Regions from separate parts of the Ruegeria sp. AD6 genome, predicted to be linked through region 1. Evidence: riboswitches for the same ligand, from Rfam matches in the RefSeq annotation. Region 1 holds a riboswitch; each other region holds the start of a gene.
What was found. A riboswitch is a leader RNA that binds a small molecule or an ion and turns the genes downstream of it on or off. The one in region 1 is predicted to bind cobalamin.

Region 1 (10,779 bases):
TAGGAGACCCCATCCCGGCCAATCTCCAGATCCCATTTCTGCGCGGTTGTCGAAACGCGCAGCGCCACGCGTTCACCCGGGGCGTAGGTCATGCGGTCGGTGTAACCCCAGATCTCCAGCACATCGGCGTCACGGGACGGGCCAATGTAATAGTTGTCCAGAATATGCCGCGCCTTGGCGCGGGTTCGTGGCGTGATGGCCGGTTCGCTGGATTCTGAACGTGTCATTGGCGGATCGGCTTCGATGGGTCGAGTTCAGGCTTTGGTCGCATCTTCGGACCGGCTTGGCTCATAGGCGGCCAGAAACGCCTTAAGCCGCGTATTGTGGGTTTTGACCGCAACTGCGGCTGTTTGCGAAAACTGTGCCCAAGGCCATTGAGTGCCGTCAACCTGCGAGGACAACCGGTCGAATAAGGGGTTATCGGCACCCTCGGGCCCCGCCTTATGCAACGCCACGCGGTAATCACCTGGGGCATCCGCTTCGTTATAAAAGCGCAGCGAGGCAAGGTTCAGGTCGCCATCCATAAGAACCGCCGCCCCTCCGATCAGGGGTTGCGGGTCGGGGTTGTCGACCACCCAGCCGCCGCTGTTGACGGCGGTGAAACGGGGGGCAGTGAAATCTTCGATCTCCATCACTTTCTCAAATGGCTTGTGCGTGTGGCCGAAAACCACGGAAATGTCGGCGGGCACCGGCTTGTCGCCATAGGCGGCCCTGATCTGACCCTGAACCGGAACCTGCAAAAACCGACGCAGACCTGCACCACCATCGCTGAGCAGATGCTGCGCCGAGCCTCGCTCGAACGCTTTTCCGACCAGATCGCCCACCAGTTCTCCGGCCCCCTCGCCCAGCGATTTGCCCAGTGACCCGGCCTTGGCCTCCAGAAAACGCCGGACCGCCGCGCCTGCCAGCGCCCCCAGTTCCTTGGGGCTGTTGCCGAGGTTATAGATGATCTCTTCATCCGGCCCGATCCGGCCTGAACGACCGATCAGGGACCAGACAAAATCGATCCAGGCAAAGTTCTGCGCCTCCCATTCCTCCATCGTGACAGGGGGCTTGGTGTCGGGGAACAGGGTATCGGCAAAGGTGCTGGCCAGCAGATAGACGTCTTCGATGAAGTGACCGTGGGTATAGATCACCAGCTTTTGGCCCGCGGCAAAGGCCAGGTTGGGATAGACCGTTTCGACCGTAAGATCGGACAGCCACGGCAAGCGTCGGCCAATCGATTGCAGCAGGCAATCAGACAGCGGATCGGGGTCCATCAGCGGCGTGGTATGCGGCACGGTTGGCGCGCTGTCCTGCCAGTCGGACCCTGCCAGATGATCGGCAAACCGGCGCTCCCGGCAGGTTTGCCACAGATGGTGATCATGGTTGCCCGGCAGATAGATCATCTTGGTCGAGAACAACCGGCTATCGGGATCCTCGGGCATGGCCAGTTCAAGAAACTGCTGAAACGCCATGGCCGAAACGGTCTTGGTGCTGAAGGCCAGATCCAGAATATCGCCGTTCAGGATCAGGGTCGGAAGGGGCGCATCCCCGTTTGCGTTGATCAGATGACGCAGGCAGCCCACCAGTTGCACAAGCAGATCGCTTGGATGGTTCGGGTCCACCTTACCATCGGTCGAGGTCAGCCGCGTCAGGATGCTGTTATCGGCCCCGAAATGCATGTCGGACAGGCTGATGTACCGGATATCGCTCATGATTGTGCATTCTCCTGCGGCCCGTTTTTTAAGGCGATTGCCGGGGATATGGCCCGGGTCAGAGGCGCCAACTCTTACTTGACGCCGGGGAACTCATACGGTCAAGCTGAAAGAGTTAACGCGTTAAACCTTATTTTGGGGCGTTTCAGGGGGCAGAGATGGTTCATTCCGACGAAGACCTCTCGAACCGGCACAATGTCGTCGGCGAGCGCCGACAGCTTGTTGTGGTCTTCGTCGATCTGGCTGGATCGACCGATCTGAGCGGCCGGATCGACACCGAGGATTACGCCGCGCTGATCCTTGCCTATCAGGAAACCGGACGGCGCATTTTCACAGACTATGGCGGACGGGTCGCCAAATATCTGGGCGATGGCCTGCTGCTGTATTTCGGCTATCCGCAGGCGCGGGAAAACGACGCTGAGCGCGCTGTGCGGGCCGCGCTGGACCTGTTGAACGCGATGAAACAACCCCTGCCCGGTACGGACCCGGACGCACCACGCCTGCAGGCCCGCATCGGGGTGCATACCGGCGAGGTGGTGGTGGGTGAAAGCGAACAGGGCGGGCGCGATGTTCTGTTTGGTGAAACAGTGAACATTGCCGCCCGGATCGAGGCGCAGGCCCGTCCCGGAACAGTATTGGTCAGCGATCCGGTGATGTCGCTGTTCAAACAGAAATTCGTATCGCAACCTCTGGGACCGGTTGACCTGAAAGGCGTTGCCCGCCCATTGCCTCTGCACCGCGTATTGCGCCCTGCCACTGCCAATGCCAGGTCGGGAAGCATCACAGGCTCGACCCTGCTGCTGGGGCGCGAGGCGGTGCTGGGCCAATTGCGCGAACTTTGGCAAAAGGCAACCGAACACGGGCCGGTCGCGGCAACGGTGAAAGGCGATCCGGGGATTGGCAAAACCAGCCTGCTGCGTGCATTCCGGGCCCAATTGGCCGAAACGCCCCACATCTGGCTTGGGGTACAGTGTGACGCGCTGTCGTCAGGCGCGCCGCTTGCACCCTTCATCGGGCTGATCCAACAAAGCCTTGGTATCACTCCGGGCATGGAGGACGACGAGGCGCTCAACCGTCTCAGACAGGGTGTGACGCAACAAGACAATGCACCGGACGAGACCGTGCCGCTGATTGCCCGGTTGCTTGGCATCCATACCTCCGACACGGCCGCGTTGGAAAATTCCAGCCCGGAAACTCTGCGCCACCGGACCCTTCTGACCCTCGGTCACTGGCTTGCACGACTTGCGGTTGATCGTCCTGTCGTGCTGGTCTGCGAAGACCTTCACTGGTGTGACGCCACCAGCCTGGAACTTCTGGAGATGCTGCTCGACTGGCCTCAGCCGCTGCCGGTTTTCTGCCTTGTGGCGCAGCGCGATGATGGCAGTCCGGGGCTGCCCGCAAAACGGTCCGAAGTGATCGCGCTTGCAGCGTTGGATCACGACCAGGCGACGCAGTTGGCGCAACGGGCCGCAGCCCCCGCGGACCTGTCGGATGCGGTACTGGAAGATATCCTGACACGCGGCGCAGGCAACCCCCTGTATATCGAAGAACTGGCCCGCTTTGCCGGGGAAAACCAGACCGGACACCGCCAAAGCCGCGCGGTTCCGCCAACCCTGAACAGCCTGATCATGGAGCGGCTGGACGCCCTGTCGCCCGAGTCGAAAAAGACCGCTCAGGTCGCCGCCGTTCTGGGCGAGGATCTGGATATGTCGATCCTGTCCCAGGTCGCCCAGCGCGATGAGGTCGAGATATCCGGAACGGTCGGGGATTTGCTGGAGGCCGATATTCTACGCCCGCGCTCGGGCACCAACGATGGCTACATGTTCCGCCACGCGCTGACGCAGGACGCGGTCTATGCCACGCTTCTGCGGGCCGAGCGGACCGATCTGCATGCCCGCGCCGCTGCGTGCCTTCAGGATGGGACGGCGGAACAGCCCGACAAGATCGCCCATCACCTGCATGCTGCCCGGCATTTTACCGATGCCGCCATCTGGTACCGCGACGCCGGGCTGCGCGCGGTCAAGCAAGCTGCGGTCGAGGATGCAACGGTGCTGTATCGCCGTGCTTTGGCCTCGCTGGAGCAGACCGAGGAAAACCGCCAGCGGGACGAGATCGAGCTGTCCATCCAGATCCCGTTGGAAAACGCGATCATGGGCGTGCGGGGCTTTGCCTCACCCGAAATCAAACCGGTGCTGGATCGCGCGTTGGAACTGGCCGAACGTCTTGGTGACGCGGATGAGACCTCATCGGCGCTGAACGGGCTGGCCGCGCATTTTCTGGACAAGGGAGACTGCGCTAAGGGCATAGAATATGCCGACCGCATTCTGGCTATGCCCGGCGCGGGCGCGAACCGGATCGGCATGTTGCGCGCCCATACCACGCTTGCCTTTCTGCGGTTTCAACTGGGCGAAGGTGAGATTGCCGTTGAACATGCAGAAGAGGCGATCCGTCTCTACCGCCCCGAGGATTACGCCGAAGTTACCTATGGCATTGGCACCGATCAGGGCGTTCTGGCCTATGGGGTCAGCGCGGTGGCCCATTGGTGGTGCGGCGCGCCCGATACGGCGCTGAAACGTGCCGAGGCGGGGTTGGCGCTGGCCGAGGAGTTGAACTCGGCGCTCAGCTTGGCCGCCGCACGGGCCTTTCTGATCATAACCCTGCATTGTCGCCGGGACAGTGACCGCGCCTATGCGCTGGCCACCGAGACCTACGAGACCTGCACCCAGCTTGGCATCCCGCTTTGGGGCGGGCTAAGCCAGTTGTTCCGGGCCGGGCAACCCATCGACCCGCCGGACAAGCGGTGTCAGGAGGTTGATGCCGGTCTGGCTCTGTTGGCGAAAACCGGCAGTCAGACAGGTTCGGGTATGGGGTTTGCGATCATGGCTGACACGCGGCTGGCCAATGATGACCCGGATACAGCGCTGGCGATTGTTGACACCGGGCTGCAAATGTCGGGGATGTTGAACCAGCCGGTCTGGAACCCGGACCTGATGCGGTTGAAAGCACAGGTGCTGGCTGTTCTGGACCGACAAGATGAGGCCGAGGCGCTGCTGCGCACCGCAATTGACGAAGCCGGGGCTGCCGGATCGGTTTCGCTGGCTCTGCGCTGTGCGCGGGTGCTGTCTGATATGCTAACCGGCACCGCGCGCGAAGCCGAAGGCGCGCAGTTGGTTGCCGATTGGGCCGGTCGGCTGGAGCCCGGCGCAGCCGCTTCAGACCCGGCCTGACGACACTGAATTTTAACCAGAGGACCATTTCATGACAGACCATATCGTTTTCTGCTCGGGCCCGATGTTCAGCGTCGGTGATCTTTGGGAGCAATATAACATCGCCGCCGTGCTCGAGGCCGGAGGGTTCGGAACCTATCTCGCCCCGCGCGACGGCGTCGAGATCGCCAAGATGATGGATATGTTGCAGGACCCTGAGGTCTGGTCGCAAAAGGGCCAGGAGATGCTGTATATCATCCTCAAGGTCGGCTACGCGCAGGATATCTACCAATTGCTCGGGCGCTGTTCGAGCCTTGTGTTCAACATGGATGGCCGGGTGCCAGATGGCGGCAGTATTGTCGAGGTGACAACAGCCTACGCCGCTGGAATGCCCCTTGTGATCTACAAGACGACACCGGTGACGCTGTTTGGTGGGGTCGATAACCCGATGATTCAGGGGCTTTCGACCAATTGGGACTATGTGCATGACACCGCATCCATCGTGCCCGCCCTGCTCAAACGGATCGAAGCTCAGTCGCAGAACGGCTATGTCTACACCCCGCCCCCGAATGTCAGCCTTGTGATGGAGGTTGGGGCGATGACCGCAGACCCCAGTTCCGACCTTCACAAGCGGCTCGACGCGATTTCGAATGCGCCCAACGAGAAGGCCGCGTTGGAAGCGGGTGAGGAACTGATCGACTGGGCAAAAAGCAACAAGGCTTATCAGGCGGCGTTTGGCGCGTCGGCACCCACGTAAGCCCTGTTGGATTGTTGGGGTTGAAACGAATTCAGTGGCACTCGCATTGATTTCGACACCTCGCTCCTGGATCTCTTCCAACACACGCTGATAGCGCCAAGCTGCATCGCGGGCCGCCCTTCAAACGGGCATGCTGAATGGTCGGTGCGCGTGGTCTTGCAAACCGCGCCCATCTGTATACCATTGGATACAATTGATCCTATGACATCGGGCCTGAAATTTGTCCGTCCAAGCCACATCCCCAAGCCGCCCCGTAAGGCGGGCCATCACCTTCGGCCTTGCCGTGCTGGGAACGGTCGTGTTCTGGATACTGGGCCTGCCCCTGCCCTTTCTGTTCGGCCCCATGACCACCTGCCTGATTGCGGCACTGGCGCATGCGCCGATGGAGGGGTTCGGGCAAATCTCGGTCGCGGCGCGTACCATCCTGGGCGTGGCGGTGGGGGCTTCGATCACGCCTGATCTGTTTGGCCAACTGCCGAAAATGGCAGCGTCAATTGCTCTGATCCCGCCCTTCATCCTATTGATCGCTTTGGTCGGGGTGCCGTTCTTTCGCAAGGTCTGGGGCTTTGACGACAAAACGGCCTTTTACGCCGCGATGCCCGGCGGGTTGCAGGACATGATCATCTTCGGCACCGAGGCCGGTGCCAATCCGCGCGCCCTGTCCCTGATCCATGGCACGCGCGTGCTGATCATCGTGACGCTCGCCCCGTTGTTCCTGACCCTGTTCTACGACGCTGACCTGACCAACCCCATTGGCGAACCCGCCCGCGACCTGCCCTTGCACGAACTGGCGCTGATGGTCGTCGCCGCCATTGTCGGCTGGAAAGGCGGTGAGCGGATCGGCCTGTTCGGAGCGTCCATTCTGGGCCCGATGATCCTGACTGCGGCCTTGTCACTGGGCGATTTCATCCACACCCGCCCACCGCGCGAGGCGATCCTTGTCGCGCAATTCTTTATCGGCTGCACCATCGGCGTAAAATTTATCGGTGTCACATGGGTCGAGCTGCGCAAAGTTGTGGCGGCGGGCTGCGCCTATGTTGTTGTGTTGGCCATACTTGCGGCGGCCTTCACGGCCCTTGTGACCACGTTGGGGTTCGGGCAACCGATTGAGGCCTTCCTAGCCTATGCCCCCGGCGGGCAGGCTGAAATGACGGTCTTGGCCATCGTCTCGGGCGCGGATCTCGGGTTTGTCATTACCCACCACCTGACACGGATCGTTCTGGTGATCATCGGCGCGCCCATCGCGGCCAGTCTTCTGGTGCGCTGGTCCCGCTCTCGGGATTAGAGGGGTTTCGCAGTTTGATTTGGATTCAATTCCTTCCGGGTTGCAATCCGACGCTGCGTGCTTTGCTGGCACCAGTAGACAGGGCTCTGGCCTTATGAGACTGTGCAGCCGATGGTGTCCGACGCTCTGAGTCGGCTGAAAAGGGAATGCGGTGCGGGCAAACGCCCAAGGCCGCAACTGCCCCCGCAACTGTAAGCGGCGAGCGACCCCCGACAGACCACTGGATGACCCCGCTTGGGTTGTCCGGGAAGGACGGGGACAGCGATGAACCGCAAGTCAGGAGACCTGCCATCTCAGGCGCATATGTGCCGCAGTCACCTTAACTCGGGCGGGGTGCCCGTGGACGGAGCGACAAGAGATGGACCGCACTGGCCAGACATCACTGTTGATGCCCCCACAGGCCGCCCAAAAGCGCGGAGGGCGTCGTTATGCTTGACCTGACCATTTCCCAACTGGATACCGGCCACGTGCCACCGCAGCGCGCGCAAGAACTGGGGCAGATGGGCTATATGCAATGGCTGGGCGGCCTGCCCGGTTCGGCAAACTACCATGCGCAGGCACGGATTGCTTTGGCCAAGGCCAAACCGTTTGCCGAGACTTCACCCGCCATCGCTGTGTTCTGCGACTTGCTGGCCCGATCCATGCAGATGCCCCTGGAACCATTGTTCCTGGCCCTGCCCGCAAAACAGCGCCGAGGGGGCCATCGCGCGCGCCGCGCCGCCTTGTAACCTCATGCGGGCAATTCAGCTTGTGCCATCGCCCGCATTTTGGACGATTTTGGCCGGGCAATGCTTTGGCTGCTTATTGGTGACTCGGTTGGATTTGCGCGCCGAACAAGACACATTATGATGCAAGCTCATAATTTTGTCGAATAACAATCATTTCACCTCATAATGCCAACGCGCTATACCTTCGGCCAACACAGCCGATTGGATACCGCGAATGCTTGACTTTACCTTGCCCGACACACCCGCGCTCGCGACGCTGCGCGCATTGGCTGCCCAGCGCATCCTGATCCTTGACGGGGCCATGGGCACAATGATCCAGACGCTGAACATGACCGAAGAGGATTTTACCGCCAACGGTCACATCCATGGCCCCGGCTGTCGGCATCACTATCACCCGGATCATCCGCAACAGGGCAACAACGACCTGTTGGTGCTGACCCAGCCGCAGGCGGTTGAGGATATACAGTATGAATTCGCAATGGCCGGGGCGGACATCCTTGAAACCAACACTTTTTCCTCAACAACCATCGCGCAGGCCGATTACGGGCTGGAGGCTGCGGTGCATGATCTGAACGTCGCAGGCGCGCAGGTGGCGCGGCGCGCGGCGGACCGGGCCACGGCTGAGGACGGCAAACCCCGGTTTGTGGCCGGGGCTGTGGGGCCGACGAACCGGACGGCCTCGATCAGCCCGGATGTGAACGATCCCGGATACCGCGCCGTCAGTTTTGATGATCTGCGCATAGCCTATGGCCAGCAGATCGACGGGCTGATCGAAGGAGGCTCTGACCTGATCCTGATCGAGACGATCTTTGACACGCTGAACGCCAAGGCGGCGATTTTTGCGGCTTTCGAGAGCTTCGCCAAGGCCGGACGTCGCCTGCCGCTGATGATCTCGGGCACGATCACCGATGCCTCGGGCCGGACGCTTTCTGGCCAGACGCCCACCGCCTTCTGGCACTCGGTCGCCCATGCGCGCCCTTTCACCGTCGGGCTGAACTGCGCCCTTGGCGCTGCATCCATGCGCCCGCATATGGCCGAGATTTCGGGCGTGGCTACCGCCCTGACCTGCGCCTACCCCAATGCGGGCCTGCCGAATGAGTTCGGACAGTATGACGAAACCCCGGACCAGACCGCCGCTCAGGTCGAAGAGTTTGCCCGCGATGGCATCGTCAACGTGGTCGGCGGTTGCTGCGGCACCACACCCGACCATATTCGCGCGATTGCCGAAGCGGTTGCCCCTTTTGCCCCCAGAAAGGTACCAGCATGACCCGTCACCTGCGCCTCTCAGGGCTGGAGCCTTTTCTCCTGACGCCCGACATCCCCTTTGTGAATGTGGGTGAGCGGACCAACGTCACCGGCTCGGCCCGGTTTCGCAAGCTGATCGTGAACCGCGACTATGCCGCCGCGCTGGACGTTGCGCGGGATCAGGTGGAAAACGGCGCTCAGATCATCGACATCAACATGGATGAAGGGCTGATCGACAGCAAACAGGCGATGGTCGAATACCTGAACCTTGTCGCGTCCGAGCCCGATATCGCCCGCGTGCCAATCATGATCGACAGCTCGAAGTGGGAGGTGATCGAGGCCGGGCTGCAATGCGTGCAGGGAAAGCCTGTGGTGAACTCGATCAGCCTGAAAGAGGGCGAAGAGGCGTTTCGCCATCACGCGGGTCTGTGTCTGGCCTATGGGGCTGCTTTGGTGGTCATGGCCTTTGACGAGGCCGGTCAGGCCGACACCTTCGAGCGCAAGACCGAGATTTGCGCCCGCGCTTATCGCATTCTGGTCGAGGATATGGGGTTCCCACCCGAAGACATCATCTTTGACCCCAACATCTTTGCCGTCGCCACGGGAATCGAGGAACACGACAATTACGGCGTCGATTTCATCGAGGCGACCCGCTGGATAAGTCAGAACCTGCCCCATGCACATGTCTCGGGCGGGGTGTCGAACCTGTCTTTCAGCTTTCGTGGCAATGAACCGGTGCGCGAGGCGATGCATGCGGTGTTCCTGTACCATGCCATTCAGGCCGGGATGGATATGGGCATCGTCAATGCGGGCCAACTAGCGGTCTATGACCAGATCGATCCCGACCTGCGCGAAGCATGCGAGGATGTGGTCCTGAACCGCCAGCCGAAATCCGGCGGCAGCGCGACCGAGAACCTGCTGGACATCGCCGAACGTTTCCGTGGCGACAAGCGCGAAGAGAAGGTCCGGGACCTTGCCTGGCGCGACTGGCCGGTCGAGAAACGGCTGGAGCATGCGCTGGTCAACGGCATCACCGAGTTCATCGAAGAAGACACCGAGGCCGCGCGCGTCAATGCCGAACGTCCCTTGCACGTTATCGAAGGCCCTTTGATGGCCGGGATGAACGTCGTGGGGGATTTGTTTGGTGCAGGCAAGATGTTCCTGCCGCAGGTGGTGAAATCGGCCCGTGTGATGAAACAGGCCGTGGCCGTTTTGTTGCCCTACATGGAGGAAGAAAAGCGCCGGAATGGCGGCGAGGGTCGGCAATCTGCCGGCAAGGTGCTGATGGCGACCGTGAAGGGGGACGTGCACGATATAGGAAAGAACATCGTCGGCGTTGTCCTGGCCTGCAACAACTACGAGATTTTGGATCTCGGCGTCATGGTCCCGCCACAGAAGATCCTGCAAGTCGCGCGCGAGGAAAACGTGGACATTATCGGCCTGTCAGGACTGATCACACCGTCGCTGGACGAGATGGCGCATCTGGCCTCGGAGATGGAGCGCGAAGCGTTCGATATTCCGCTGCTGATCGGCGGCGCAACCACGTCGCGGGTGCACACAGCGGTCAAGATCGCGCCGCGTTACACGCATGGGCAGGCGGTCTATGTCACCGATGCCAGCCGCGCTGTCGGGGTTGTCGGCGCATTGCTGAGCCCGACGCAGAAGCCCGATTATGTCGCCGGGATTCAGGCCGAATATGCGGATGTGGCCGACAAGCACGAGCGCGGCGAACGCGCCAAGAACCGCCTGCTTTTGGCCAAGGCGCGGGCGAATGCGCTGAAGCTGGATTGGGATGATTACGAGCCCATTGCTCCGTCCTTCACCGGCGCGCGCGTGCTGCCCGATTGGGATCTGGCCGAAA
Region 2 (10,779 bases), on a different contig from region 1:
TCGATGAACAGGCAACGGATATCGCTGTAATCACCCCAGACACCGGCAATGGCCATCAACGGAACCCCCTCAGGCAGGCGTATCACCTTGTCAAACGTGCGGTAATCGATGCCATAATCGCGGGATTGGGCGTAGGACATGGTGAAATGGTCATGCGGGAAGTACATTGATTTTCCTTTTCAATTCAAAGGCTGTGGCTATGGCCGCGTTCACGTTCATTTAGTTCTCGTTCAGCAGTTGCTCGGCGCGTTTCGCTAATTTCAAGCTGATCTCTAAGCCCTCTTGAAGCGTCTCGTAGGTCTGTTCCTCTCTCAGCAAGTCGGCCAATGTGGTGACCGACAAGAGATGCGATTTCATCAGCAGCGCCACGCAATGCGCCAACCCATTCACTTTGCTCTCGATCCCGGTCGTCGAGCGTGCCTCCAAGGCGTGCAATTCCTGCGCTGAGGTTTCGCAGGCCGTCACTAATCGTTCGACGCAGGCGAGCAAATCGCGTTCCAAGGCTGTCATGGGCGTCGTCATTTATTGCCCCCTGATTTCGATGCAGATGATTGGCGTGCCCGCTATCGTGCAGGTTTTCAATTCGGTCTGCTCCGGGTCCAGCGTCAGCCAGATCTGCCCCGCCTGTTCGATCCGTGTCAGGCCAAGCTCTGTCATTTCCAAGCGCGTCAAAAAAACCATCCAAAGCCAGCTCACCGCCATGGTCGAAACGATCCACGCCATGATCAGCCCCGCGATCACCCAAGGCGATATCGTCAGCCAGCGCCGGATTATCTCGCTGCGCCTCTGTAATTCGCTCCTGCTGTCGCTCAGAAAATAGCGAATATCGGTCTCGATGGTATTCAGCGCGCTTGTCGCAATGCCGCTCAAATCGCTCCTGAAGCGCTCCAACTGAGAATTCATCAAGGCGGTGTGTTCCTGCCTGATCACATCCAGATCCGCGTTCAATTTCTCGCTCAGCCGGGTCGGCTTGCCAGTTTTCATTGAAAATCTCTCCTTTCAGCCGCCAGCGTTCGCCTGTCTCTGGGTCTTCGGCGGTAATGTAGTTTTTGCCGGCGCGGGGAATATCGAACCCTGCATCTGTCAGAGCATCGACCATGCTCGCGCGGTCGGTGATTGTGCCAACGCTGATCTGGTCGAGAACCCAGTCGTGGAGTTCCTCACGTCCCTGCGCGCGGCTCGGGGCCTCAGCTGTCACCTGTACCTCTTGGGCGTGCTCCAGATCCAACGGATCTGCCCAGCCATGGGTCTTGTTCATCAGATCGCGCAGACTGTCATAGGCATCCTGATAGCCCGGCGGCGCGATATTGAGGCTGTTGCCAGTGGTCAGCTCCAGCCGGGGGGTACAGAAATGCAGCTCGACCCGATCTTCGTGGGTATGGCGGACCCAGAGCATGTCATATTGCTCAGGGTCCATTCCTGCGAAAGCCAATTCTTCAAAGGCATCCATGACTTCGGTCTGCTGGGCCTCGGTGGGAGCATCGCCATGGGCGAAACTGACAACACCCGCGCGGTAGGTCCATTGGTTGCGGCTGGCGTCAATCAGCGCCTCGGTGCGATCAGGATTGCCGCGTAACACCTCCGGCAACGGGTTGCGCATGACTGTCTGCGGCTGGCCATCGGAATCACGGATCAAGTCACGGTTGGCATCATAGACCAGCACCTCATCCGCGATCAGATAGCCGACAGGGCCAGCTCCCGCGCCTTTGCCGTTGGGAAAGAACTTGATCAGCATTCCCGCACCTCATCAAGGATCTGGGCAAGCTGACGTTCGATCACCACGAGCTGACACGCAAGGGCCAGCGTATCGAGGTCGATCCGCCCAGCGAGCAAGGCGCGGTTCGTAGCACGAGCGATCTGGTTGAGGTTGCCACCGATGCGGCCGACCGCCAGCGTCAAGGCCGGATCAACGCGTGGCATGGTCTTTCGACGACGCGCCTCAGTCAGGCCAAGCGCCTCACGCAAGAGAGTTGCAGCAGGTACGCCAGCCGCCTCAGCCTTCGCGCGTAACCCAGCCTTTTCGGCGGTGCTGCACCGAAAGACAAATGTATCGGTCAGAGCTGCTTTGGCGTGGGGCTTGCCCCCGCCGGTGGGGTTCGAAGGGGAGGCTTGCCACCCCTCGCAAGGTCCCATGTCAGAAGCATCAGCGTATGACATGGGTCGCCTTGCTCTTTGCACTGAAAACGGTTCTGTTTTACCCATCAGCCAAGCCCTGCTGCCTGAATCTGCAACGGCGTCACCAGTTTAGCGGCCAAAAGCGCCGTGATCTGGCTGGGCGAAATGTGCCGACAAAGCGGACTGCGATCTGTGATCCAAACCGCCAGCCCTTTCAGCGCCTCGGCCTCTTTGGCTTTAGCGTCCTCTCGCTGGATCTGGGCTTCTTGAACATACCTCTGCCAACGAACAGAGTTGAACCAGTTATCCGAAAAACAAACCTTGGAACGGGTGAACCCCGCGCTTTCACTGGCATAGGCCTGAACCGCCTCAATCAGGTCGCCAGCAGCAACATCATTCGTCAGGATCTCCCGAATCGCCAGCAAGCAATCCGTTTTCCGGCGAATGCGATCTTCGGGATATGTCGCCAAGATTTTCTCAGCTTCATTATCCGTTTCCACCTCTCGCGAAGGATATGGATTTATATTTGGTTTATATCTGTTCTTACATGATTTGCCCTCAGGGGCAGACGGCTTGCCCTCTCGGGCAAATGTATCATTTTCCCATTTGGTCTTCTCGATCTGCCCATTTGGGCAAATGCAATCGCCCAACGCATACCAGCACGTTCGATCATAACGGTCATCGCTAAAATTTCCCTTCAGGATCAGCTTTGATGTAAGCAGCTTATCCAGCGCTGTGCGGATCTGCTTTTCGGTCAAGTAAGGAAACAGCTCGGCAAATGCAGAGATTGAGTTGTAGGTCCAATAGCGCCCATCCCGAAGATTGCGCCGGTTGGCTTGGTTCTTCTCGATCCAGAAGGTGATGTTCTGGAAAATCACAGCCGCGTTTAGCCCTACCAACGCGGCAATGTCAGGATCAAAACTATGGCGGCTCATCGAGCGCCCCAAACCGGCGTCAGAACCGCAGGAAAACCCCCTGTTTCACCGGTATCATGTTCACTGATAGTTCCAGCTTTGTCTTGATACTTTTTTCGATCTAAATTATTGTTTAATAACGATAAAGTATTGGATTGCAAATCCGTGTACACCGGTTCGATTCCGGTACTCGCCTCCACTTCCTTCAATACCTCCACCTCGCGACGCAAAGACGAAAGCGCGCCTCTCTTAGGAATCGCGCCCCGCCGGGATAACCTCATAACCCGGTTCTTCAGGTTCATCGTCCTGCATTTCAGGTGGAAAGCCGGGCGCGCGGATGTCGAGGCCGGTGGCGTCTTCCAGGCGTTTGATGATGTTGGGCGACAGTTCGCGTTCGCCGTAGCGTGCGATGCCGTCCTCGAAGATCTTGATCATGATCGGGTTGATCTCAAGTGGGACACCCGCGCGGTCGGCGACGTCCTGAAACAGGCCGATATCCTTTTTGACAAGGTCCATTGTGAAGGAAATATCCCGCGAACCGTTCAGGATGACCTGGCTTTCGGTCTCATGCACAAACGACGTACCGGACGAGATTTTGATCGCCTCATAGGTCGTGTTCAGGTCCATCCCGGCGGCTTTGGCGGTCACCAGCGCTTCGGCGCAGGTGATCAGGTTGGCGGTTGCCAGATAGTTGGTCAGAACTTTCAGAACCGAGGCCGAGCCCAGATCGCCCGTATGCAACACCCGACGGCCCATCGTTGTCAGGAAGGGCAGGATTCGCTCAAAGGTATCCCGGTCGCAACCCGCGAAGATCGAGATATTGCCGGTTGCCGCCCGGTGGCATCCGCCGGAAACCGGGCAATCAACCGCCGCCCCGCCCCGCTCGATGACCAAGGCACCCAGCCGCTTGGCCTCGGCCTCGTCGGTGGTGGACATCTCCATCCAGATTTTGCCGGGGCCGACCTCGGGCAACATCTCCTGCATGACAGCGTCCGAGGCGGCAGGCGATGGCAAGCAGGTGATCACCGCGTCGCAATCGCGCATCAGCTGGGCCGGGCTTTCGGCGGCCCTTGCGCCCTTTTCGACGAATTCTGCCACCAGGTCTGCATTGAGGTCATGGACCGTCAGGTCGATCCCGTTGCGCAGCAACGAGCCCGAGAGTTTTCCGCCCACATTTCCAAGTCCGATGAACCCAACTTTCATTATTCGCGTCTCCCTGCGTGATTTCCGGTATGCGACCATGTCGCGGGCACCGCGTCATGCCGCCCAGCGACGCTGGCAGGTCGCTTTTCATCCTAGCCACGCGATGGTGGTCGCATCGCGCTTGACAACCTGCCCGCACGTGCCGCATGTCCCTGTCGTTGGTGTCGGCGACAGCCGATGAAAAGGGAATGCGTCAACGGGTTATCCGCCAAACGCAGCCGCCCCCGCGACCGTGACCGGAGAGGGTGCCCAATGCCACTGGCTGCAAAGCCGGGAAGGCGGGACATCCGACAGAGGAGCCAGACGAACCGGGCCTCTGACATCCGCAAGCCGGGAGACCTGCCAGCACCCGAAGTTGAAACCGGGCGGGGTGTTCCGGTGTCGGGTCCATGTGCATCGCGTGGCCCGCATGAAACCCCGTCCCCCGCGAAGAGGATTTGGGGGGATGAGAGACATGACCGAGACTGCGCCGGTCGAGCTGCTGGTCTGCACCACCTGCCGCCGTGGGCTGCCCATCGAGGATGATGATCAGCGCCCTGGCACATTGCTGCACAAAGCGCTGGAACAGGCGGATCTGCCCGAGGGCGTCACGCTGAAAGCCGTAGAATGCCTGTCGAACTGCGATCAGGGCTGTTCCATCGTGCTGCGCGGCGGGCCGGATCGCTGGACCTTTGTCTATGAGAACCTCAATGAGACCGACCATGTCGAAACCATCGTCGACGGTGTCACCAAATACCTCGCGACCGAGGACGGTCTGGTCAAATGGCGCGAGCGCACCGAACATTTCCGCAAAAACTGTGCGGCCCGTATTCCCCCGATTGGAGCCCTGAAATGAGCAATCTCGAAAAACTCCCCGTCACTGTGATCACCGGCTTTCTGGGTTCGGGCAAAACGACGCTGGTCAAGCATCTGATGCAGAACCCGCAGGGCAAGCGTCTGGCCGTGGTGGTCAACGAATTTGGCGATGTGGGCGTCGATGGCGACATCCTGAAATCCTGCGCGATCCCGGATTGCCCGGCGGAAAACATCATGGAACTGGCCAATGGCTGCATATGCTGCACCGTGGCTGATGATTTCATCCCCACCATTGAGGCGCTGATGGCGCTGGAGCCGCGCCCCGATCACATCCTGATCGAAACCTCAGGCCTCGCCCTGCCGAAACCGCTGCTCAAGGCGTTCGACTGGCCCGATATCCGGTCGAAAATCACCGTGGATGGCGTGATCGCTCTGGCCGATGCCGAGGCTGTCGCCGCCGGTCGCTTCGCGCCGAATGTCGAAGCTGTGGATGCGCAGCGTCTGGCCGATGACTCGATCGACCACGAAACGCCCCTGTCCGAGGTGTTCGAGGATCAGATTTCCTGCGCCGACATCATCCTGCTGACCAAACCCGATCTGGCCGGTCCCGAAGGTGTGGCGAAAGCCAAAGAAATCATCGCGGCCGAAGCCCCGCGCCCTCTGCCCGTGGTTGAAGTGGCCGAAGGTGCCGTGGACGTGCGCGTCGTGCTGGGCCTTGAGGCCGCCGCCGAGGATGACATGGACGCTCGACCGTCGCATCACGACGGCCACCACGACCACGAGCATGACGATTTCGAAAGCATCATCGTCGAACTGCCGGAACAGACCGAACCCGCCGATCTGGTTGCCAAGATCGAACGTCTGGCGAATGAGCTGAACATCCTGCGCGTCAAAGGTTATGCCGCCGTTCAGGGCAAGCCCATGCGTCTGCTGGTGCAGGCCGTTGGCGCGCGCGTGCGTCACCAATATGACCGCCCATGGGAGCCCGGCGAGGACCGCCGCTCGCGCCTTGTGGTGATTGCCGAGCATGACGACATCAAAGAGGCCGCGATCCGCGATATCCTCGTGGGTGTGACCGAGGCCGCCGAGTAAGCCATGCACGTCGTCTTCCGCGAAAGCCACGGGTTAGAGGAAACCGAGACCCCGACCGATCTGGGCCAGAGTCCGGCGGATCTGGTGGTGCTGTCGTTTTCGGACAGTGACCTTGGCGCTTTTGCGGCGGGCTGGCATCGCGGTGGCGGCCCCGAGGGGCGGATGCCGACGATGCGGCTGGCGAACCTGACGGCGCTCAAGCACCCTCTGTCGGTCGATACCTATGTGGAACAGACGCTGGAGGGCGCAAAGGGCATACTGATCCGCCTGATCGGCGGTGTGCCCTACTGGTCCTATGGCTTGCAACAGGTTCTGGCGCTGGCGCAGGCCAAAGGGATCGCGCTGGCAGTGCTGCCTGCGGACGGGCGCGAGGATACGCGGCTGGATGACTATTCCACCCTGCCCGTCTCGACCCTGCGGCGGCTGGCGCATCTGTGCGACACCGGCGGAGAGGTCGCGGCACAAGCCGCCCTGGCGCAGATGGCGCTGGCAGCCGGGCTTTATGCCGGGCCGGTGATGGGGGCCAAGACGTTGCCGGAATGCGGTGCGTGGTGCCCGGATCGTGGCGTGATCCCGGTGGATACGGCGTTTTCGGGCGGTGCGAAACGCATCCTCGTCACCTTCTACCGCGCCTACCTGACCTCAGCCGACACCGCTCCTGTCGCGGCTCTGATCCGCAGCCTCCGAGCCCGCGGATTCGAGGCGGTGGGCCTGTTCGCCCCCTCTCTGAAAGCCCCCGTCGCGACAGATTGGCTGCGCCAACAGGTCGTGGCACTGGCCCCGTCAGCGATCATCAACGCCACCTCCTTCTCGGGCAAAGGCGCGTCGGGCACCTCGCCTCTGGACGCCGCCAACGTGCCGGTATTTCAGGTCGCGCTGGCCACCTCGCGCCGCAAGGCATGGGCCGAGGCGGAACGCGGGCTATCCCCCGCCGACCTCGCCATGCATGTGGTACTGCCCGAAGTGGACGGGCGGATTTCAGCGGGCATCGCCTCGTTCAAGGAACCGGGCAAGCGCGACCCGCATCTGGAATATTCCCGCTTCGCCCACCGGGCAGAACCCGAACGGATCGAAGCGATCATCGACCGTGTATCCGGCTGGCTGGCCCTGCACGACAAACCCAAGGCCGATCAGACGCCTGCGCTGGTGCTGTCCACCTATCCCGGCAAGGACTGGCAGATGGCCCATGCGGTTGGCCTCGACGCGCTGGCCTCGGCAGAGGCTATCTTGGATGATCTACAAACACAGGGATACAGCACTGAGGATCGCGACCAGCCCGAGGGTGGGCGCAATCGCGCCCGCCCTGGGGGGCGGGTCGGGCGCGATCCGGGGTTGCCGCCCCGGGAAACAGGTGAAGACCTCGCATCCGAACTGCCAGACGCCCGGATTTCATGGCCGCTGACGGACTACCTGACCGCTCTGGCCGAATTGCCCGAGACCCTGTGCACCGCTCTGCAAACCGTCTGGGGCAAGCCCGAGGATGACCCGGCCTGCGCCGATGGAGCCTTCCATTTCACCGCCCTGCGACGCGGCAAGGCCCTGATCGCACTGCAACCCGAACGCGGCACGCCCGAATTGCGCGATGACGATTACCACGACCTCTCGCGCACCCCGCGCCACGGCTATGTTGCGTTTTACCTGTGGCTGCGCCAAGGGCTGGGCGCGGATGCGCTGATCCATATCGGCGCGCATGGCACACTGGAATGGCTGCCCGGCAAATCGGTCGCCCTGTCCGCCGCCTGCTGGCCCGAGGCGCTGATCCGCGATCTGCCGGTGATCTACCCGTTCATCGTCAACGACCCCGGCGAGGCCGCACAGGCCAAGCGCCGGATCGGAGCCGTCACGCTGGGCCATATCCCGCCCGCGCTCAAGGAAAGCGGCACGCCGGATCGGATGGTGCGGCTGGAATCGCTGCTGGACGAGTTCTCGAACGCTGACGGTCTGGACCCCAAGCGCCGCGACCGACTGCAAGAGGATATCCGGGACGAGGCGCAGGCGATTGGGCTCGAAAGCGACCTCGGCCTGGATCAGGCCACCTGCACCGCCGAGGCGATCACCCGCATCGACCGCTTTGTCTGCGACATCAAGGAAAGCCAGTTCGGCGACGGGTTGCATATCTTTGGCCGGGTGCCCGACGTGAGCGGCAATTTCGACCCGGCACCCTCGGCCCATGCCGAACGTGCGGCCCTGCTGGACGCGCTGGCGGGCAAACGGATCGAGGCTGGCCCTTCGGGTTCCCCTTATCGCGGTCGGTCGGATGTGCTGCCAACGGGGCGGAACCTCTACACCACCGATCCACGGTCTGTGCCCACCCGCGCCGCCTATACCCAAGGGGTCAAACTGGCCGAGGAACTGGTGCGGAGGCATTTGCAGGAAGAGGGCGATTATCCCAAGGGGCTGATCGTCGACCTCTGGGGCTCGGCCGCCATGCGCACCGCCGGGGAAGAATTCGCCATGGCGCTGCACCTGCTGGGCGTCAAGCCGGTCTGGGACAAGGGGTCCGAGCGCGTCTCAGGCATCGAAGTTCTGCCGATCACCGACCTCAGCCGCCCGCGTCTGGATGTCACCCTGCGCGTCTCGGGACTTTTCCGCGACGTGTTCCCGACGCTCTCTGCGCTTTACGGTCAAGCGGTGCGGGCCTTATCCGAACGGGATGAGGCACCGGACTGGAACCCCTATGCCGGGCAGGCCCCGGCTGCGCGCGTGTTCGGCCCCGCGCCGGGCAGCTATGGCGTGAACATGACGCAACTGTCTGAAATTTATACGGATGAGGCCCGCACGCAGGCGGGTGAAGCATGGTTGCAGGCCAGTTCCTATGCGCTGGAAGGCGAGCATATCGCGCAGGACGTCGATGGGATCACGCAGCGCGTCGCCAATGCCGACAGCTTTGTCCACCTGCAGGACCTGACCGAGACCGACCTGCTGCTGGCCAACGATTACGCCACGCACGAGGCCGGGTTTGCAGCGGCCAAAAAGGTGACCGGCGGCGAGGCGCAGCTGTACCATCTGGACAATACCAACCCGGACAATCCCCGCGCGCGCACCCTGCCCGAAGAGATCAGCCGCGTTGTCCATGCCCGCGCCGCCAACCCTGCTTGGATCGCCGGAATGCAGCGGCACGGGTTCCGGGGCGCTGCCGAGATCGCGGCGACATTGGATCACATGGCGTCCTTCGCGCATCTGTCGGGCACGGTCGCGCCGCATCTGTTCGATCTGTATCACGACGCAACGCTGGGCGATCCGCAGGTCGATGCCTTTCTGGCCGAGGCCAACCCGCAGGCCCATGAGGCCATGCAGGACCGGTTCCGCGCGCTGTTGGAGACCGGGCTGTGGAACACCCGCCGGAACTCGATCCGCGCCGATCTGGAGGGGCTGGGATGAGCGCCCCCGTCATACAGGGCTGGTGCCCCGGCGCACACCGCCCGATGATGTCGGGCGACGGTCTGGTGGTGCGGGTACGACCCCGACTGGCGCGTCTGACGGTCGATCAGGCGCTGGGTCTGTGCGACCTTGCAGATCGGTTTGGAAATGGCACCATCGACCTGACCAACCGCGCCAATCTGCAACTGCGGGGGGTGGAGGATTATGACCACCAGCCGCTGCTCAAGGAACTTGCGGCGCTGGACCTGCTGGATGCCGAACCTGGCATCGAGGTGCGGCGCAACATTCTGGTCACGCCGCTGTACCAGGCGGGCGATTTGACCGCGCGCCTGACGCAGGAACTGATTGACCGGCTGGCGGAACTGCCTGCCCTGCCCGCAAAGTTCGGCTTTGCCATCGACACCGGGCCCGCGCGCCTGCTGAGCGCGGATTCAGCGGATATTCGTCTGGAAACCGGCGTTGACGATCTGATCCTGCGCGCCGACGGCTGCGAGACCGGGCGGCCTGTGGCCGAGGCCGACGCCATTGACCATGTCATCGCTTTGGCACGGTGGTTTGCAGGAACATATACGCCCGAGACGCGCCGCATGGCACGGGTCACCGACGCTTTGCCGCAGGAATGGCAGGGACATGCACCCGGCCCGGTCGGTAAAAAACTGCGCCCCGGCCCTTGTGAACTTGGTGCGTTGTATGGTGCCGCTTTTGGGTCGCTGCCTGCCCGCAAGCTTTATGATCTGATTGACGACAGCGGCGCAACCGCCCTGCGTGTCACCCCGTGGCGGCTGATCCTGCTGGAAGGCGGGGCGGCGATACCTGCCCCGGACTTCGTCACCGATGGCACCGACCCGCTGATGAGCACCGACGCCTGCCCCGGCGCGCCATTCTGCCCGCAGGCGCAAGTGGAAACCCGCGACATCGCCCGCGCCCTGGCCGCGCGCGTTCCCGGCAGCCTGCATGTCTCGGGCTGCGCCAAGGGATGTGCCCGCATGGGCCCCGCCGACGTCACTTTGGTCGGCAACAACGGACGATTTGATCTTGTCAAACGGGGCCGCGCAGGGGATGAGCCCTGTCAGCGCGGGCTCAGCCCCGAAACACTTTTGACCATGGACCTGACCTGATGCCCTATGAATACGAAACCGACGGCGCAGCGATCTACAAAGAGAGCTTTGCCACCATCCGGTCCGAGGCCGATCTGGCCCGGTTCGACGCCGACGAGGAGCAGGTCGCCGTCCGCATGATCCACGCCGCAGGCATGGTCGGACTGGAAGAGTTCGTGCAT
Region 3 (10,779 bases), on a different contig from region 1:
CCCGGCTTGGGGTCATCACAAACGGAGAGCTGACGGATCTGCGCAAGCATCCGACCGGCACCCTACCCGATCTGCTTGACGCGTTCCACAGCCTGCGCGATGACATCGGCACCGACCCTCAGGCCGTTGTCGCCGCAGGTGCAGGCCCGGTTCGGGATGGCGTCATTCAACTGACAAACGCCCATCTGGACCTGTCCGAGGCCGAGCTGGCCAAGGCCACAGGTGCGCGGCATACCTATGTGATCAACGACTTCACCGCTGCAGCATGGTCCGTGGCCGAGGCAACGAAAGCCGATGTGGCCGTGCTGCAGGGCGACCCTACACCGCCGACCGGCACCCGTCTGGTCGTCGGCCCCGGGACCGGTCTGGGCGTCGGGGCGCTGTTGTATTCGGAAGGACATTACCACACAGCCTCGGGCGAAGGCGGTCATGTCGGTGTATCCCCGCGCCACCGGGACGAGGTTGATATTTTCGAAGCTGCCCGCCACATCACGCCGGACTGTTTCTTTGGCGATAGCCTGACGCTTGAAGCTGAAATGTTCCTGAGCGGAACGGGTCTGCCTGTCCTCTATCAATCCATCGCACTGGCCGCCGGTCAGACTGACCCAGCGCACCGTCCGGCAAAGGATATCCTTCACGACGCCCGCATCGGATCGGATGCCCATGCCATCAAAGCGGCAGAGATGTTCACGACCCATCTGGGCGCTCTGCTGGGTGATCTGGCCGTCACCTTGATCCCTCGGGGCGGCGTGTTCCTGGTGGGCGGCGTGGCAGAGAAGAACCGCTGGCTGTTTGGCGAGCGCTTTCTGGACGCCTTCAATCACGGCGGGCGATTCAGCGATTTGCGGCAAGGGATGAACCTTTATATCTCGGAACAGGTCGAATTTGGCATTGTTGGCGCTAACAACTTCTGCAAAAATGCGCTCATGCGGTAAAACCGTGTGACCATTTCCAAAGAAGGACCGCGGGATGATCCTGTGTTGTGGCGAAGCCCTGATCGACATGATCGCCGAACCGACCAATTCGGGCGCGCAGGGCTATGTGCCCCATTCCGGCGGCGCAATTTTCAACACGGCCATCGCGCTGGGGCGCTTGGGCGCGCCGGTGGGGATGCTGACGGGCCTGTCCTCGGATATGTTTGGCGCGCAATTGGCGGACACGCTGAAGGCAAGCCATGTGGACACCTCGCATGTGATTGTCAGCGACCGCCCGACCACTTTGGCTTTTGTGAAGCTGGTGGATGGGCATGCCTCGTACAATTTTGTTGATGAAAACACGGCGGGGCGAATGTTGCAGCCCGAGGATGTGCCGCAGCAATTGCTGGCGACCTCGACCCTGTATCTGGGGGGGATCAGTCTGGCCTGTGAACCCTGTGCCGATGCCTATGCCGCGCTGCTCGACCGTCATGGCGGCGACCGCGCGGTGATGCTGGACCCAAATATCCGGCCGGGATTCATCAAGGACCAGACCCGCTATCGCACCCGCCTGAATCGCATGATCGCTCAGGCCGATATCGTTAAGGTTTCGGACGAGGATCTGGATTGGATCATTCCCGGGCCGGAAACCCATGCCGAGAAGGTGCCCTTGTTGCTGAAGGCCGGGCCGTCCGTGGTGATTGTGACACGCGGCAGTCAGGGGGCGACAGGCTATCTGGCGGACGGGTCCGAGACCTCGGTGGCGGTCAAACCGGTGCAGGTTATCGATACTGTGGGCGCCGGCGATACGTTCAACGCGGGCGTTTTGGCCGAACTCCACCGCGCCGGGCACCTGAGCAAAGAGGGCCTGCGCGCCTTGACACCTGATAGCCTGCGCGCGGCTTTGTCCCTGGGCGCCGATGTCGCCGCCGTCACCGTATCCCGCGCCGGGGCAAATCCGCCCTGGGCGCATGAGCTTTGATCCCACGAGGGAACCGACATGAAACGATCCGACATCAACGACATCAAGACCGAGGCGCAGGCCTTCATCAAATCCTTCGGCGCGGTCCTGCCGCCCTTCGCCGACTGGTCCCCTGATCAGATGCGCAGCGCAAAGGCCGACACGATCCGCGCCCGAGGGTTGGGCTGGGACATTACCGATTACGGTCAGGGCAAGTTTGATGAGCTGGGCCTGTTCCTGTTCACCCTGCGCAATGGCGACGTGAATGATCTGAACCAGGGTCGCGGTATGCTCTATGCCGAGAAACTGCTGATTTCGCGCGACAAACAATTGTCTCCGATGCACCGCCATATCATCAAGGCCGAGGACATCATCAACCGGGGTGGCGGTGATCTGGTGATGGAGATCTACGCCTCAGACCCCGAAGGCGGCATTGATCGCGACAATCCGGTTGTTGTGCCCAGCGATGGCTGCGACGTGACCATCACGCCCGGCGAATTGCTGCGCTTGAAACCCGGCGAAAGCGTTACCCTGATGCCCGGTATCTGGCATGCCTTCTGGGCCGAGCGTGACGATTGTCTGATCGGTGAAGTCTCAACCGTCAATGACGACCACACGGACAATGTGTTCGAGCAACCGATCCCCCGGTTCGCGACCATTGAAGAGGACGCAGCGCCGGAATTTTTGCTGGTTGCGGACTACTAAACACTCAGTCCGCGTCGCCAAAATCTCGGCCAGAACGCTTGACAATTAAATCCGCGACAGACTAGCTGACCAGCGATGGTTCCCGTAGCGATGCCTGCGGGATGAAAATGGGAATACGGTGCGGCCCTGCGGCCAAATCCGTGACTGCCCCCGCAACTGTAAGCGCAGAGCGACGCCAAATCACCACTGGCCTGAACAGGTCGGGAAGGTTGGCCAAGCCACGACCCGCAAGTCAGGAGACCTGCCATCACCTGTGCAACCAACCCGGGGCGGGGCGTCCTGGAAGGAGGATTTGATGGCTCAATTTTTCGCCTGCGGGCGTGGCGTCTTCTTTTCGCGCGGTTTCCGCAGCGGGGACAGCCATGTCATCCCAAGCTGACCACTTCGTCCTGATCTGTTCGACCTGTCAGGGTGAAATCGAAGCCAAGGCAGCCAAGGCCAGTTTGGACGCAACCCTACCACCGGAGTTTGCGACCCGGTTGATTGCCTGCATGGCAGGGTGCGAACGCCCCATGACCGTTGGGCTGCAAGCCGAAGGCAAGGCGCAGTATCTGTTCGGCGATATCCAAAGCCCCGCCGATCTGGACGCGATTGCCGCCTTCGCCCGTCAGTTCCGCGACAGCAACGACGGCTGGACCAGCGCAACCGACCGGCCCCCTGACCTGCTTTACAAAACTCTGGCCCGTCTGCCGCGCCTTTCGACAAAGGGCGAGATATGAGTTTTCTAGTTGCCAAGGGGCTCGAATACTACGCCCTGAATGGGGATGTGTTGCTACAGGATGTCAACTTCTCGTTGGACGAGGGGTCGATCCTGGCCATTGCCGGGCCGAACGGGGCCGGGAAAACCACGCTGTTGAACCTGCTTTGCGGCCTCGAACGTCTGGCCCTTGGTGATGTGACGATCAAGGGGCAAAGCCTGCGCCAATTGTCTGCCCCGGAACGGGCACGCACCATCGCCGTGGTCGGGCAGCAGGAACTGCCTGACGGCAGGTTGAAACTGCGCGACTATGTGGCCCTTGGGCAGATCCCGATTCAGGCCGACCGGTCCGCCGAGGATCATAAGGTCGATCTGGAGCGGGTGCTTCAGATCGCCGAACTGGTCCCGCTGGCCGATAAACCGATGCAACGTCTGTCCGGCGGCGAACGTCAGCGGGCGCATATCGCACGGGCCCTGGCGCAAAGGCCATCGCTGCTGTTTCTGGACGAGCCGACAAACCACCTCGACCCCGACGCCAAGGGCCACATGCTGTCGCTGGTGGCCGAACTGGGCGTGACGGTTGTGATGATCGTGCACGATCTGGTCATGATCCCCGAATTCGCCACCCATGTCGCTTTGATGAAGGCAACCCGCATGACCGGCTTCGGCCCGGTTCCCGAAGTTCTAACACCCGAGCGTGTGCGCGATACGTTTGGCGTTGACTACCTGTGTTTCCAGCACGAAGGGCGCGTGATCCCGGCGCTGGATATCCGAAAACGAAAGCTGTCATCTTAACAGGAGAATTTGATGATGCAGAAATTCTGGTCCGTAGTCCTTGTTTCGGGCCTCGCGAGTGGTGCGGCGGCACATGAAGTGACCGTCGACAATTGCGGAGAACCACTGGTGTTCGACGGCACGCCCGAGCGGATTGTCGTGCACGACATGAACATGACCGACATGGCCTTTGCGCTGGGTTTGCAGGACAAGATTGTCGGCCTGACCGGCATTACCGGCTGGTACAAGACCAGCCCGGATTTCGATGCAAAACGCGGTGACATCCCGGAACTGGCGCCCAAATACCCCACCGTCGAAAATCTGGTCGCGGTCGAGCCGGATATGTTCTTTGCCGGTTGGTATTACGGCATGCAGCCGGGTGGCGAAGTCACCCCCGACACGCTGGAACCCTTTGGCATCAAAACCATGGTCCTGACCGAAAGCTGCGTTCACCTGAACAAGGACCGCCCCGAAGCCAGCATGGACCTTCTGTTCGATGACGTGCTGCGTCTGGGCAAGGTGATGCATGTGGAAGACAAGGCCGAAGCGTTGGTTTCGGGCTGGAAAGACCAGCTGGCGGCCATCGAATCCAAAACCGCAGACCTGCCGAAACCCCGCGTCTTCCTGCTGGACGGTCCCGCCGATGCGCCCTTTACCGCCGGTAAATTCGCCATTCCCGACGCCATGATCGAGGCCGCAGGCGGTGTCAGCGTCACCCACGACATGGACACCAGCTGGGGCCGCACCTCATGGGAAGCAGTGGCCGCCGCAAACCCCGAATTTCTGGTCCTGCTAGACTATCAGACCGGAAACGGCGCCGAGGACACGTTCAAGTTCCTGCAAGAGCATCCGGCCATGTCCCTGACTGATGCCGTCAAGAACGAACGCTGGATCGGTTTGCGCTATGAAGAGCTGACACCGGGACCGGCAAACATAGACGCCATCGAAAAGATGGTTTCGGCCATGCATCCGGGGCTGAACTGACATGGCTCAAACGGGCCGGGCGGTCCTGCTGGGGGCGGTCATTCTGACCGCCCTTTTGCTGCTGTCCGTTGTCTATGGCACGACATCCATTCCTGTCGCAGACGTAGGCACAGCGATCATGCTGGGCACCGGCTTGACCGAAGGCGAGATGTCGCCCCTGCACCGGATCGTATTTGACCTGCGCCTGCCCCGCGCCTTGTTCGCGGCCGTCATCGGTGCCGGATTGGGTGTGGTCGGCGTGGTGCTGCAAACCACCACACGCAACGATCTGGCCGACCCCTTCCTGTTTGGCCTGTCCTCGGGCGCCGCCGCCGGGGCGGTTCTGGTCATCACGGTAACCGGGGACGTGCTTGGTTTCTGGACCCTGCCGCTTGCCGCCTTCTGTGGCGGTCTGATCGCGTCAGGCATCGTTCTCGCGCTGGTTCAGGGCCTGCGCACAAGCGCGCCCGAAAAGCTGATCCTTGCCGGGCTTGCGGTCTCGTTCCTGTTTTCTGCCATCACCAACTATCTGATCTTTTCCGGCGACAGTCGTGCTGCGCATTCAGTGATCTTCTGGATGCTGGGCGGTCTTGGCCTCGCGCGGTGGGAGACCTTTCCCCTTGTCCTGATCGGGCTTGCGATGATCCTGGGCTATTCGCTCTATCGCAGCCGCTGGCTGGACGCGCTGCTGACCGGGGATTTCACCGCAGCGACGCTGGGTATTCCGGTTCAGGGCCTGCGGTTTCGCATGTTCTTTGTTGCTGCTCTGGCCACTGCAAGCTTTGTTTCGGTCGCGGGCGTCATCGGCTTTGTCGGCCTGATGGTCCCTCATATCGCGCGCGGTATTGCCGGAACGTTGCATCGAAACCTTCTGGTGACCTCGGCCATCGTGGGTGCGATCCTGCTGACCCTGTCCGACATCCTGTCGCGCCTGTTGTTGGCTCCTCAGGAACTTCCCGTCGGCATCGTCACCACATCCATCGGATCGCTGTTCGTCTTCCTGTACCTGTTCAAATCCGCCCGAAACGACTAAGCCTAGTGCGTGCCGCGTGGTACGAAATAGGGATCGACCATGATCGTCTCGCTGGCTTTTGCGGGATCGGCCAGCCTGCATTCCAGCAGCGCAATGACCTGATCGACAGCCTCAGCAATCGGGTTGTTGACCGTGCTCAGGTTGAAGATCGGCCATCTGGCCATTTCGATGTCGTCGAACCCGACCAGCGACAGCTCGTTTGGAACGTCCAGACCCATCTCGCGGGCCGCTGTCAGTGCCCCGATTGCGCTGGCATCATTGGCGCAGATCAGCGCGTCCAGCCTGTGCTGTCCCAGCAAGGTCAGCGCGATGTCCCGCCCGGTCTCAACCGTGAAATCTCCGGTCTCTTCTGCCACCAGCCCAAGGCCCGCGCGTTCCAGAACCTCGATCACACCCGCCCTGCGCTCGGCCGAGGATGAGAAACTGGGCGCACCACCCAGAAATCCAAACCGTTTCCGACCTTTCCGGATCAACGCCTCAGTCGCAAGTCGCGTACCTTCGGCATTGCGGCAGCACACGTTGTCGACCCCTGGCGCCTGCACAATGCGCCCGGCAGAAATCATCGGCACGCCCAGCTTGCTGCATCGTTTGACCAGCGCCTGAGGCATACTGCCCCCGCGCAGGATCAAAGCATCCAGCGGATAGCGCAAAACCTGCTCGATCGCGTCTTCTGCACGCTGATCCCCACCGTCGATGAGAATCGGCCATTTGTTCAACGCGTTCAGTTTGCCGACCAAAGCGCGGACAAATTCGGAATCAAAATCGCTGCGCATATTTCCGACAAACACCGCCACTAGGTGCGAGCGTCCGTCCTTCAGACCGGCGGCCAAAGCGTTGGGCTGATAGCCCATGCGCTCGGCCATATCTTCGATTATTTTTCTTTTATTTTCATCAAGATACGCGCCGGGCGTAAAGGCGCGGGAAACGGCCGAACGGGACACTCCGGCCGCGTCTGCGACGGCCTGCGCAGTGACCCTGCGGCGCCTTTCGGCGGGTTTGTCACGATCCTGAACCACGCTCAACCTGTCCTTCGATTTGGTGGAATTTGTCAATATTGCTAGAAATCATTCACCGAACTGTCATACGTTAACATTATGTGGGCACGTGTGCAGAATCCAGACGTGCCCATGCAATGCGGGGCGGAGGCTGCGCGCGACATACGCCGCAGGGGAGCCTGCACAATAAACTGGCACAAAGTGCCAACGGTCTCTTAGCTGCAAGGGGCCGACACCGAACCGGAGGAAAACATGACCAATCTGAAGTTTTGCGCAACGGCTGCTGCCCTCGCGTTTACCGCGACTGCGGCTTTTGCAGAAACAGAAATTACCTGGTGGCACGCCCATGGCGGACAATTGGGGGAAACCGTCAACAAGGTGGCCGAGAAATTCAACGCGTCGCAGGACGAATACACAATCACTCCGATCTACAAAGGCAGCTACGAAGAGACGCTGACCGCTGGTATCGCGGCCTTCCGCGCCGGTGAACAACCGAACATCATGCAGGTCTTTGACGCGGGCGCTGCCACCGTGATCGCCGCCAAGGGCGCAACCGTTCCGGTTCAGGACCTGCTGGCCGACAATGGTGTTGAGTTCGACATCAACGACTACATCGCCGGTGTGCGTTATTTTTATGCCGACAGCGATGGCAAGATGATCGGGATGCCCTTCAACTCGTCGACCCCGATTCTGTACTACAATGTCGACGCGCTGGAAGCCGCTGGCGTGACCCCGCCGAAGACATGGGAAGAATTCCAGTCGACCACCGCCCCGGCGTTGAAAGAGGCGGGCTATATCCCGCTCAGCCAGTCGCACCTGCCCTGGATCTTCACCGAGAACTTCATGTCGCGCCACAACCTGCCGTTTGCGACCAACAACAACGGCTATGACGGCATGGATACCGAGATCCTGGTCAACAACGACGCAATCAAGGCGCACTTTACCGCCGTGACCGAGTGGAAGGACAATGGCCTGTTCGAGTGGTACGGCACCGGTTGGGGTGACAACGCCAAACCGTTTGAAGAAGGCAAGGTTGCCATGTGGCTGGGCTCGTCGGGCTCGTTCGGCGGTCTGTTGCAAAAAAATCTGGGCTTTGAATTCAGCGCGGTCGAGCTGCCCTATTGGGAAGCCGTGACGCCCGAACCAACCCAAACCTTCATCGGTGGTGCTGCCCTGTTCGCGATGGCCGGCAAATCGGACGAAGAAAACAAAGCAACTGCCGAGTTCTTCCGCTTCCTGACCGCGCCTGAAACCCAGTATTTCTGGCATCAGGAAACCGGCTATGTGCCGATCACCGAGGCCGCCTATGACGTTGCCAAGAAAGACGGCCACTATGACCGTTTCCCGGCAGCCGAAGTCGGTGTGAACCAGTTGCAGGCGAAAGCCGGTGACAACACCAAGGGCTATCGCATGGGCTTCTACGTGCAGATTCGCGACATCATGAACCGCGAATATGGCCGTATCCTGACCGGTGAAACCGACGTGGACACTGCGTTCCAGACAATCGAAGACGAAGCCAACGAATTGCTGGCCCGCTTCGCAAAAACCCAGGGCTAAACCCCGGGATCACCCCCAAGATGGTCGCGCCTCCGGGCGCGGCCATCCCCCATTTTCGCAACTGGACGGGTCATGAAACGCGCGGGCTTCGACACTATCTGGCTTCCTGTGGCATTGCTGCTGCCACAGCTGATGATCATCGCAATCTTCTTCTACTGGCCTGCGGGTTGGGCGTTGCAATCGTCCTTCTTTCTGCAGGACCCGTTTGGCTTCGGTTCGACCTTTGTAGGGGCGGATAACTACACCTCGTTGCTGGGTAACGATCAGTACAAGCGCATCGCGTGGTTCACGATTGTCTTCTCGGTCCTGGTCACATTCTTTTCGCTGTCCATCGCCCTGCTGCTGGCGGTCAAGGCCGACAAGGTCATCCGGGGTGCCAAATCCTATCGCACGCTCCTGATGTGGGTCTATGCCATCGCGCCGCCGGTCGCAGGATTTTTGGGCATTCTGTTCTTTGACCAAAGCACTGGCCCGATGACCAAGTTCTTCCAGATGTTTGGCTGGGATTTCAAACTGGGCGTGGATTACAACGCCACCGCAACCGCGATGATCATCGTGGCTGTCTGGAAACAGATCCCGGTCAACTTCATCTTCTTCCTGTCCGGCCTGCAATCCATCCCGCGTTCGGTCCGCGAGGCGGCGATGATCGACAACCGCTCGGCCACCGGTCGGTTCTGGCAGGTCACCTTTCCGTTGCTGGCCCCGACCGCGTTCTTCCTGCTGATCATCAACATCACCTACGCGCTGTTCGACACGTTCGGCATCATCGATGCGCTGATGAAGGGCGAGCCGGGGAACAACCCAATGACGCTGGTCTATAAGGTCTATCTGGACGGGTTCCGGGGCAATGACCTTGGCGGCTCATCCGCGCAATCCGTTGTCCTGATGGTTCTTGTTCTGATCCTGACCGTCTTTCAGTTCCGGCTGGTTGAACGCCGGATCCACTATACGTGATGGGGGCGCAAAATGGCTGACACAACCCTTGAGACAACCGAAACCACCCGCCGCCCCCGCAAGATCAAATGGAGCGCGGTTGGCGATCATACCGTCCTGATCCTGGGCTCGCTGCTGATGATGCTGCCGCCGTTGCTGGCGCTGACCACGGCCAGCCATGATGCGGTGACCATCCACCGGCAGGGCATTCAACTGGGCCTTGGCGACGATCTCGGCAAGAACTTCAACGCCGCCATGTTTGAGAAAGGCGGCTTTACCCAAACCGTCGATGGCACGCTGATGCTGATGAACTCGTTCATCCTTGGCATTGGCTTTGCGGTGGGCAAGATCATCATCTCGATGATGGCCGCTTATGCCATTGTCTATTTCCGCCTGCGTTTTGCCACGCTGGCCTTCTGGATCATCTTCACCACGCTACTGCTGCCGCTTGAGGTGCGGATTCTGCCCTCCTACGAAGCGATCCAGAAACTGGGCCTGACGAACACCTATACCGGCCTGATCGTCCCGCTGATCGCGTCAGCGACCGGCACGTTCTTCTTCCGGCAGTTCTTTATGTCCGTCCCCGAGGAACTGGCCGAGGCCGCCCGGATCGATGGCGCAGGGCCGTGGAAGTTCTTCATCGACATCCTCGTCCCGCTCAGCCGGACGATGATCGCTGCGATCTTCATCATCATGTTCGTCTTCGGCTGGAACCAGTATCTGTGGCCAACGCTGATCACCACGGATGAAAGCTTCTTCACGCTGGTCCGGGGCATCAAGCAGATCGTGCTGACCTATACCGACAGTCAGATCCCCGAACATGGGCAGGCCTTGGCGCTGGCGATCGTTGCGATGATCCCGCCGGTGGCCATCGTCATCTTCTTCCAGAATTGGTTCGTCAAGGGCCTCACAGAATCCGATAAATAAGGAAATACGCGCATGGCTCAGGTCTCGTTAGAGGGCATCCGCAAGGTCTATCCCAACGGCTTTCAGGCCGTTGAGACCACCAATTTCACCATTCAGGACGGCGAGTTTGTCGTTCTGGTCGGCCCCTCGGGCTGTGGCAAGTCCACGCTTCTGCGGATGATCGCGGGGCTGGAAGACATCACCGAAGGGACGCTGAAAATCGGCGACCGGGTGGTGAACGATGTGGACCCAGCGGATCGCGACATTGCGATGGTGTTCCAGAACTACGCTTTGTATCCGCATATGACCGTGCGGAAGAATATCGGCTACGGGCTGAAGAA

Region 2: another riboswitch for cobalamin. It lies ahead of ACR0KJ_RS06605 (DUF1636 family protein); the one in region 1 lies ahead of ACR0KJ_RS08070 (hypothetical protein).
Region 3: another riboswitch for cobalamin. It lies ahead of ACR0KJ_RS11045 (DUF1636 family protein); the one in region 1 lies ahead of ACR0KJ_RS08070 (hypothetical protein).

What each region holds. Positions count from the first base shown of each region.
Region 1 covers NZ_JBQFZQ010000002.1:227,531-238,309, forward strand. The annotation lists gene ACR0KJ_RS08045 (N,N-dimethylformamidase beta subunit family domain-containing protein) at 1-227, opposite strand, end outside; gene ACR0KJ_RS08050 (metallophosphoesterase family protein) at 255-1,697, opposite strand; gene ACR0KJ_RS08055 (ATP-binding protein) at 1,856-4,924, shown strand; gene ACR0KJ_RS08060 (hypothetical protein) at 4,956-5,660, shown strand; gene ACR0KJ_RS08065 (AbrB family transcriptional regulator) at 5,881-6,945, shown strand; cobalamin riboswitch at 7,041-7,252, shown strand; gene ACR0KJ_RS08070 (hypothetical protein) at 7,374-7,673, shown strand; gene ACR0KJ_RS08075 (homocysteine S-methyltransferase family protein) at 7,888-8,940, shown strand; gene metH (methionine synthase) at 8,937-10,779, shown strand, end outside.
Region 2 covers NZ_JBQFZQ010000001.1:1,338,063-1,348,841, forward strand. The annotation lists gene ACR0KJ_RS06580 (hypothetical protein) at 1-167, opposite strand, end outside; gene ACR0KJ_RS06585 (relaxase/mobilization nuclease domain-containing protein) at 185-1,735, opposite strand; gene ACR0KJ_RS06590 (plasmid mobilization protein) at 1,729-2,157, opposite strand; gene ACR0KJ_RS06595 (hypothetical protein) at 2,202-3,050, opposite strand; gene ACR0KJ_RS06600 (NAD(P)-dependent oxidoreductase) at 3,279-4,271, opposite strand; cobalamin riboswitch at 4,375-4,593, shown strand; gene ACR0KJ_RS06605 (DUF1636 family protein) at 4,687-5,067, shown strand; gene cobW (cobalamin biosynthesis protein CobW) at 5,064-6,119, shown strand; gene cobN (cobaltochelatase subunit CobN) at 6,123-9,500, shown strand; gene ACR0KJ_RS06620 (cobalamin biosynthesis protein CobG) at 9,497-10,618, shown strand; gene ACR0KJ_RS06625 (precorrin-8X methylmutase) at 10,618-10,779, shown strand, end outside.
Region 3 covers NZ_JBQFZQ010000004.1:158,596-169,374, reverse strand. The annotation lists gene ACR0KJ_RS11060 (glucokinase) at 1-935, shown strand, start outside; gene ACR0KJ_RS11055 (carbohydrate kinase family protein) at 970-1,896, shown strand; gene ACR0KJ_RS11050 (D-lyxose/D-mannose family sugar isomerase) at 1,915-2,580, shown strand; cobalamin riboswitch at 2,640-2,843, shown strand; gene ACR0KJ_RS11045 (DUF1636 family protein) at 2,943-3,299, shown strand; gene ACR0KJ_RS11040 (ABC transporter ATP-binding protein) at 3,296-4,072, shown strand; gene ACR0KJ_RS11035 (ABC transporter substrate-binding protein) at 4,085-5,035, shown strand; gene ACR0KJ_RS11030 (iron ABC transporter permease) at 5,037-6,047, shown strand; gene ACR0KJ_RS11025 (LacI family DNA-binding transcriptional regulator) at 6,050-7,063, opposite strand; gene ACR0KJ_RS11020 (extracellular solute-binding protein) at 7,295-8,599, shown strand; gene ACR0KJ_RS11015 (ABC transporter permease subunit) at 8,672-9,553, shown strand; gene ACR0KJ_RS11010 (ABC transporter permease subunit) at 9,566-10,459, shown strand; gene ACR0KJ_RS11005 (sn-glycerol-3-phosphate import ATP-binding protein UgpC) at 10,472-10,779, shown strand, end outside.